Regions from separate parts of the Mesorhizobium sp. CA12 genome, predicted to be linked through region 2. Evidence: predicted binding sites of a transcription regulator. Region 2 holds the regulator's gene; the other holds the start of a gene.
The links. The regulator PhoB, encoded in region 2, activates phosphate uptake and scavenging genes when phosphate is short. The targets are predictions, from matches to a motif close to TGTCATNNANCTGTCAT.
Positions count from the first base shown of each region.

Region 1: the regulator PhoB is predicted to act here: its motif matches at 1,680-1,696, upstream of LB520_RS18125 (acid phosphatase).

Region 1 covers NZ_JAIUHT010000010.1:138,015-142,224, reverse strand. Annotated here, with positions in the region: gene LB520_RS18125 (acid phosphatase) at 5-1,537, opposite strand; gene LB520_RS18120 (cytochrome-c peroxidase) at 1,757-3,010, shown strand; gene LB520_RS18115 (hypothetical protein) at 3,149-3,400, shown strand; gene LB520_RS18110 (dihydrofolate reductase family protein) at 3,455-4,042, opposite strand; gene LB520_RS18105 (NmrA family NAD(P)-binding protein) at 4,058-4,210, opposite strand, start outside.
Region 2 covers NZ_JAIUHT010000003.1:173,231-177,440, reverse strand. Annotated here, with positions in the region: gene pstA (phosphate ABC transporter permease PstA) at 1-284, shown strand, start outside; gene pstB (phosphate ABC transporter ATP-binding protein PstB) at 281-1,084, shown strand; gene phoU (phosphate signaling complex protein PhoU) at 1,105-1,812, shown strand; gene phoB (phosphate regulon transcriptional regulator PhoB) at 1,829-2,518, shown strand; gene LB520_RS07310 (ROK family protein) at 2,851-4,092, opposite strand.

The DNA of each region.
Region 1 (4,210 bases), on a different contig from region 2:
GAGGCTACTTCGTCAGATCGAGCGCCGCCGTCAGATCGCCCATCGGCGGCTGGTCGTTGTTGCGCAGCGCCTTGTCGCGGGCGACGATGCCGGGCAGCACAGGCAGGTCGTAGCGGGCGGTGATGAAACGCAGGATCGAGGTCGTGTCGTACTGCGTGTGATCGACCATCCCCATCTTCGCATAGGGCGAGATGATGAAGGCCGGGATGCGGTTGCCCGGGCCCCAGCGATCGGCCTTGGGCGGCGCGACATGATCCCAGAAGCCGCCATTCTCGTCATAGGTGACGACCACCAGCATATGCGCCCATTGCGGGCTCTTCTCCAGATGCGCGACGAGGTCGGCCAGGTGCTGGTCGCCGGAGGTCACGTCGGCATAGCCGGCATGCTCGTTGAGGTTGCCCTGCGGCTTGTAGAAAGAGACCGCCGGCAGCTTGCCGTCATCGATCGCCTTGATGAACTCAGTGCCGCCGAGCCCGCCGTCTTTGAGGTGCTCGGCCCGCGCGGCCGTGCCCGGCGCATAAGCCGCGAAATAGTTGAAGGGCTGGTGGTGGAACTGGAAGTTCGGCACGGGCGTCGCGTTCTTGCCGTCGAGCGCCGCCTGCCAGGCGCCCGAATACCACGCCCAGGAAATGCCCTTGAGCGACAGCAGATCGCCGATGGTGATCTCGTGCTGCGGCGGCAGCGTGGTCGGCTGCGCCGGATCGGCCAGCGCCTTGTCGCCACCCTCGGCCGGCTTGTTGGCGCTTGGCTGGTAAGGCGGCTGCATGGTGTTGACGGCGTAGAAGTCGGGCGTGATGGCGCCGTCATTGGTGAATTTCGGCACGCCGCCCAGCGCCGAGGGCGGCGAATTGTCGGCCGGTTTCAGCGTCACGCCATCCGGCTCGACGACGGCAATCTGGGCCTTCACCGGGCTGGTGTCGGCATTTGGATAGTAAGGCACGCAGGCGCAGGCCAGCATGAAATGGTTGAGGAAGGAGCCGCCGAAGGCGCCCTGGAAGAAATTGTCCGCCAGCACGTATTTTTTGGCGATCGCCCACATCGGCAGGATCGAGCCGTCATAATGGCCCATCACCAGCGCGCCGGAATCGGCCCAGGCAACGAACTTGTCGTTCCGGCCGCCGTCGATCTGCATCTGCTCCTGATAGAAACGATGCCACAGATCATGGGTGATGACGCCGGTATTCTCGTTGAAGCCCTTGGGATCGTCGATGGCGAATGTCGCGTTGGGCAGATGCGCGCTCTGCGCCTCCGTCACCGCCGGCGTGACGCCCTTGCCGGTCAGTCCGCCCCAGGCCGGCGGCAGTTCGGAAAGCGGCTTGCCGTCGCGGTCGAGCTGGCGCGCCTGTTCAGGCGAAACGTTGGCCAAGCCGTTGGCGCCGGGGAAGCCGCCATAGAGATTATCGAAGCTGCGGTTCTCGGCGTAGATGACGACGACGGTGTCGATCTTGTCGTAACCGGCAGGCGCCGCTTGGGCAGCGGCAGAGAGCGATGCCAGCGCCGTGAAGGCGAGGCAAAGGGAGAGAAAGGACCGGATCATTGGGAAATGCCTCGTGGCTTGCGAATGGCTGGAGGACGGCAATGCAGGAACGCAGCTGCATCAATGCCCAGCTACTTCGACGCCTTGTCACCTTTGTGACAGTTCGGCCCCGGCCGAACACGGTTTCGTGAGCGGGAAGACCGGTCATCAATCCGTTGCACTCGATCCTTACGCCGCCAAAGAAACCGGGCGGAGACATCAGGGATATCGCCGAAGACGATGGGACATCGGAAAAATCACGCGATCACCATTGCAGCGGCCACGATAGTCGCCTCCACCACGCCCGCCAACACCGAGGAGCCATCCGGTGTCCATCCCGGCCCGATGACGCGGCAGGAAGCCTTCGCCCGCGCCGAGGCGCTGACGGCGCTGGGGCGACAGATGTTCTTTGATCCGTCGCTCTCGGCCTCGGGCAAGCAGGCCTGCTCGTCCTGCCATGATCCCGACCACGCTTTCGGGCCGGCCTCGGCGGCACCGGTCGAAATGGGCGGAGCCAATCTTGACCAGCCCGGCGTTCGCGCCGTGCCGTCACTGCGCTACCTGCAGGCGGCGCCCGCCTTCACGGAGCACTTCTACGACTCCGAGGACGAAGGCGACGAAAGCGTCGACAATGGCCCGACCGGGGGCCTGACCTGGGACGGCCGCGCCGACCACGGCAAGGACCAGGCAAGGATCCCGCTGCTGTCGTCCTTCGAGATGGGCAACAAGGACGCGGCCCAGGTGGTCGCCAGCCTGCGCAACGCGCCTTATGCCGACGCCTTCAAGGCGGCCTTCGGCGCCGATGTCTTCGACCATCCGCAAGACGCCTTCGACGCCGCGGTGGAAGCGCTCGGCACCTTCGAGCAGAGCAGCGCCGATTTCTATCCCTATTCCAGCCGCTACGACGCCTTCCTTGCCGGCAAGGCGCAACTTTCCGCGCAGGAATTGCGCGGCCGCACGCTGTTCGAGGACGCAGCGAAGGGCAATTGCGCGAGCTGTCATCTCAGCGAACCGGCCAATGACGGCGAGCCGCCGCAATTCACCGATTACGGCCTGATCGCGATTGCCGTGCCGCGCAACCCGGCGATCCCCGCCAATGGCGATCCCGATTATGTCGACCTCGGCCTGTGCGGTCCGCTGCGCACCGATCTCAAGGACCGCGTCGAATATTGCGGCCTGTTCAAGACGCCGACGCTGCGCAACGTTGCCTTGCGGAAAAGCTTCTTCCACAACGGCTATTTCCACACGCTGCGCGACGCGGTCGCCTTCTACGCCAGCCGCGATACGGATCCCGGGCGCTGGTATCCGAAGAAGGCGGACGGAACGGTCGACAAATTCGACGATCTGCCAAAGGCTTACTGGGGAAACCTCAACACAGACCCGCCTTTCAACGGCAAAAAGCCCGGCGACAAGCCGGCGCTGACCGATGCCGAGATCGACGACATCGTCGCCTTCCTCGGCACGCTGACCGACGCCGACCAGGCGGGGCAGTAGGGCAAGCAGCCAAGGAGATTGATGGCTTGCAGCCGCAGCGGTGCTATCCACCGTAAATGTGTGCCAATGTGAACCACGTCATAGGAACGCCAAGTCGCGCCTGCTATATTGCCCATCTCTTCACAGATGGAGTCTCCGATGAGGTTCGTCCCGGTGCAGGAGCCGCCTGGCAGCAGCTGGACGGTGTTCGATGCGGCCAATGGCGCGCCGGCCGAATATGCCGGCCGGGTGCTTATCGGCCTGACATCGTGCGAAGCCCGCTGGTTTGCCGCCGTGGGCAACGGCCGCGCCGCTTGGCAGCGGTCCATCACCCCAGGCGTGCAGCTGCGGCTGGTCAGCGGGGGCGGTTGCCTACCCATCCGGGAAAGGCATGGCCAGACAGGTAGTTAGGAAGCCGCGCTGCCAGATTGATTCAGGCAGAGCGATCTCCCATCGATTGCCTTCTCACCTCGCCGGCGCGTAGCGGCTCACCACCATGCCGCTGGCATAGGGCCTGGAGCCGAGGAGCCTCAGCCTGCCAAAGCCGCCCTTGTCGAAGATGCGGCGGCCGCTGCCCAGAACGGCCGGATTGATGAAGAGCTGGAACTCGTCGACAAGGCCGGCGGCGATCAGCGCCGAGGCGAAGCCGGCGCCGCCGAACACGGCGATGTCGCCGCCCTCGCCTTGCTTCACCGCGTTGACCTCACGCGGCAAGTCGCCGCTTACGACGCGCGTTCGTTCCCAGCGCGAGGTCCCGAGCTTATCGCTCGCCACCACCTTTTCGGCCTCGACGATGCGCTGGGCGAAGGCAAAGAAGCGGTCCTTCGGATATTTCCTCGCCGCGTTGCCCCAATGGGTCAGATAGCCTTCCTCAGCCATCTTGCGGCTCAACAGGATGGTATCGATGGTCGTGAAAACGGCGTTGAAGTCCCGTTTAAGCTCCTCGTCCCAGGCGCTGTCGTCGCCCCACTCCCAGAGTTGCCAGCGACGGTCCTCGTCGGCGCCGACAAAACCGTCGACCGATATCTGCATCTGCAGGATGAGCTTTCTCATGTCCGGTCTCCCTGGTCAGGAATTGCTGCCTGTGACGACTCGGGCCGCGGCGGGCGAACGGGCGAAAGCCTGCGCCCAGGCTTCGAAGCTGGTCGGGGTGGCATTTTCGGCTGAGGGTGCTTCCAGCGCCCAGCGCTCGCCTCTGTTGAAGCTTGCCGCCGTCTCGCC
Region 2 (4,210 bases):
ATCGCGCGGCGCTGTCCGGCATCGTCACCGGCATCCTTTTGGCGATCGCCCGCATCTCCGGCGAGACGGCGCCGCTTCTCTTCACCGCGCTCAACAACCAGTTCTGGTCGAGCAATCTCAATGCGCCGATGGCCAGCCTGCCGGTAACCATCTTCCAGTTCGCTCTCAGCCCCTACGAGGAATGGCAGCAACTGGCCTGGACGGGCGCACTCATAATCACCCTGACGGTTCTCGGGCTGAGCATCATCGCCCGCAGCCTAACCGGACGCAGAGAGGACAGATGAAACCGATGTTGTCCACCGACCTGAACGCAGCCGACACGACCGTCGAGAAGGCCAAGATCGAGGTCAAGAACCTCAATTTCTACTATGGCCAGTCGAAGGCGCTGAAGGACATCAACCTGTCCCTGCCCGAGCGCAGCGTGACCGCCTTCATCGGCCCGTCGGGCTGCGGGAAGTCGACGCTGCTGCGCGTGCTCAACCGCATCTACGAGCTCTATCCGAAGCAGAGCGCCGAGGGCCAGGTGCTGCTCGACGGCAAGAACATCCTCGACCGCTCGCAGGACCTCAACCTGCTCAGGACCAAGATCGGCATGGTGTTTCAGAAGCCGACGCCGTTCCCGATGTCGATCTACGAGAACATCGCTTTCGGCGTCAGGCTCTATGAGAAGATCAGCAAGGCCGAGATGGACAGCCGCGTCGAGCAGGCGCTGAAGCGCGCAGCACTCTGGAACGAGGTCAAGGACAAGCTCAACGCCAGCGGCCTCAGCCTCTCGGGCGGCCAGCAGCAGCGCCTGTGCATCGCCCGTACCGTTGCTGTGAAGCCCGAGGTCATCCTGCTCGACGAGCCGGCCTCGGCGCTCGATCCGCTGTCGACCGCCAAGATCGAGGAACTGATCGACGAGCTGCAGGCCGACTACACGATCGTCATCGTCACCCACAACATGCAGCAGGCGGCGCGCGTGTCGCGGCAGACGGCGTTCATGTATCTGGGCGAGCTGGTGGAGTTCGACCGGACCGAGAAGATCTTCACCTCGCCCCGCGAAAAGCGCACGCAGGACTACATCACCGGCCGCTTCGGCTGAGCTCATACGAGGACATCATCATGGCCGAACATACCGTCGCTTCCTTCGACGAGGATCTGAGGCAGATCAGCCGGCTCATCAACGACATGGGCGATCTCGCCAGCTCGATGGTCGGCGCTTCGACCAAGGCTCTGCTTGAGACCGACAATGCCATGGCGCAGCGCGTCGTTTCCGACGATGCCATCATGGACGCGCGCCAGCGCGAGCTCGACGACCGCGCCATCACGCTGATCGCCAAGCGCCAGCCGATGGCCGACGACCTGCGCAATGTGGTTGGCTCGATCCGCATGGCGGGCGACCTCGAACGCATCGGCGACCTCGCCAAGAACATCGCCAAGCGCGTCGGCTCGGTCGGCGTCAGCGCCGCGCCGCGCGACCTCACGCATTCGATCGATTCCATGGCGCAGCTGGTGCTGATCCAGGTCCAGGCCGTGATCCAGGAATATACGGTGGGCGACGCCACGGCGCTGGCCAAGCTTCGCAACGACGACGAGCGCATCGACGTCAAATACACATCCGTCTTCCGGGAGCTCCTGACCTACATGATGGAAGACCCGCGCAACATCACCGCCTGCACGCATCTTCTGTTCTGCGCCAAGAATCTCGAGCGGATCGGCGACCATGTGACCAACATCGCCGAGAACGCCTATTATGTGCTGACCGGCACGCAATTGCCCGCGAATCGTCCCAAGCAGGACGAGACGACAATGTCGGCGCCGGCGGCCTGACGAAGGGTACCTGCCAATGATCGCGCCACGCATCATGGTGGTGGAGGACGAGGAGCCGCTTGGGGTGCTGCTCCGCTACAATCTCGAATCCGAGGGTTACCAGGTCGAAGTGGTGACCCGCGGCGACGAGGCCGAAATCCGCCTTCAGGAAAACGTTCCCGACCTGCTCGTGCTCGACTGGATGGTGCCGGCGGTTTCCGGCATCGAGCTCTGCCGGCGCCTCAGGATGCGGCCCGAGACCGAGCGGCTGCCGATCATCATGCTGACCGCGCGGGGCGAAGAAAGCGACCGCGTGCGCGGCCTCTCGACCGGCGCCGACGACTATCTGGTCAAGCCGTTCTCGACGCCGGAGTTCATGGCGCGCGTCAAGGCGCTGCTGCGCCGCGCCAAGCCGGAGGTGCTGTCCAGCGTGCTCAAGGTCGGCGACATCGTGCTCGACCGCGAGTCGCACCGCGTCTACCGCAAGAAGAGCGAGATCAGGCTCGGCCCGACCGAGTTCCGGCTGCTGGAATTCATGATGCGTCATCCCGGCCGGGTGTTCTCGCGCAGCCAGCTGCTCGACAATGTCTGGGGCGAGACGATCTATATCGACGAACGCACCGTCGACGTCCATGTCGGCCGTCTGCGCAAAGCGGTCAACAATGGCCGCATGCCGGACGTCATCCGCACCATCCGCGGGGCGGGTTACGCGATCAGGGAAGATTAGGGATAGGGGCTGAGACGCTGACGGGTTCTGTGTCTCCAGCATCGGATCGCGTGCATTGGCGGTTAGCCGAGACGCTTGTGCTTCGTCATCCACGGGCGGAGCAAGGAGCGCAGCGACGCAGCGCAGACCCGAGGATCCATTCCGTGATGTCGATGCGTTGCGACAGTCCAGAATTCTGTGCCGCTGCGCTCGACGCGTGAGATAGCGGCATGGATTCCAGGGTCTCCGCGACGGAGCTTCGCTCCTGCTCCGCCCTGGAATGACGAAGCTGCGGGGCCTTCCCTTCGCTAATTCAAGCGTCTGCTGCTGTCCCGGACCTCTTCAAGGCTGCCTCAGGCCACGTTCTTTCCCGTCCCCACTCTTGCCTGGCCTCCCGGCGCGAAAATCTCCTGGTCGACGAAGGTCAACGCGCGCATGGCGCAGCCTTCGCGGATCAGCGGCAACTCGTTCGGCTCGGTGTCGAAGGAGATCGATTCGGAGTGCTGGCCGCCGGCCGTCTGGGCGATCGCCTCGCGCAGCGCCGGCTCGATCAGGTCGAAGGCGGCCGCGCTGACGCCGACCATGGCTACAGGCGCCGGGTCGATGAGGGCGAACAGGCTGCCGAGACCGAAACCAAGCGCTTCGCCGGCCCGGCGGTAAGCCTCCCGTTCGGGGCCGTCCCTCTCGCGCGCCTTCGCGGCAAGGGCCCGCATGTCGGCGTCGCCGACGTCGACCGGCTCGGCGTCCTCGCTCATTTTCATGGCGCTGCGCCAGATCGCATAGTTGCCGGCATAGGCCTCGACGCAGCCGCGGCGGCCGCAGCGGCAAAGCGCCCCGCCCGGGCGGTGAATCATGTGGCCGAACTCGCCGCCGGAGGAATGCGTGCCGGTGAACAGCGCACCCTTGAGCACGAGACCCATGCCGATGCCGTGCGACAACAGGATGGCGATGAAGTCGTCACGATAGCGCTCCGGGTCGCGCCATTGCAGCGCCACCGCCATCATGTTGCAGTCGTTCTCCATGGTGGCGGAGATGCCGAACTCCTTCTCGAGAATGTCGGCGAAAGGAATGTCGGTCAGCGGCGTTATCGGCGACCAGAGCATGGCGCGTGCATTAGAATCGGTGATGCCCTGAATGCCCATGGCGATGCGGGCGACGCTGCCAATGTCGAGGTCGGGATCCTGCAGCCGGCGCCGCACGATCGCCACGCATTCGCCGATCAGCTCGTCGCGGGGCATGACAAGCGTGTCCAGGCGTTGCTGCTCCTCGGCGACAACCTGGCCGGCATAGTCGATCACGGCGACCGACAGGAAGTTCAGAGACAACACCACGGTCAGCACCGCGGCGGCTTCAGGGTTCAGCGCCAGGCCGATCTGCGGCCGGCCGCGCTTCAACGCCGTCGGCTCGCTGGCCTTGCTTTCGGTGAGAATGCCCTCCTGGATCAGGTCGGCGGAGATCGCCGAAATGGTCGAGTGGCTGAGCCCGGTGGTGGCGGCAATTTCGGTCCGTGATGGCTGACCGGCGCGGCGTACCGCCGAAATCACCATGGCGCGGTTGCGCCGGCGCAAATCGTCATGGCGGATTCCGACCGACATCGTTTCGCACGTCCTCCCCAGTCATCGCGGCCTTGTGATAATGCCATGGCCTGTCGCTGACACGCTAGGGATTGTGGCAGAAGCCAGGGGCCATGTCATTATTTATTGCGGATACCGA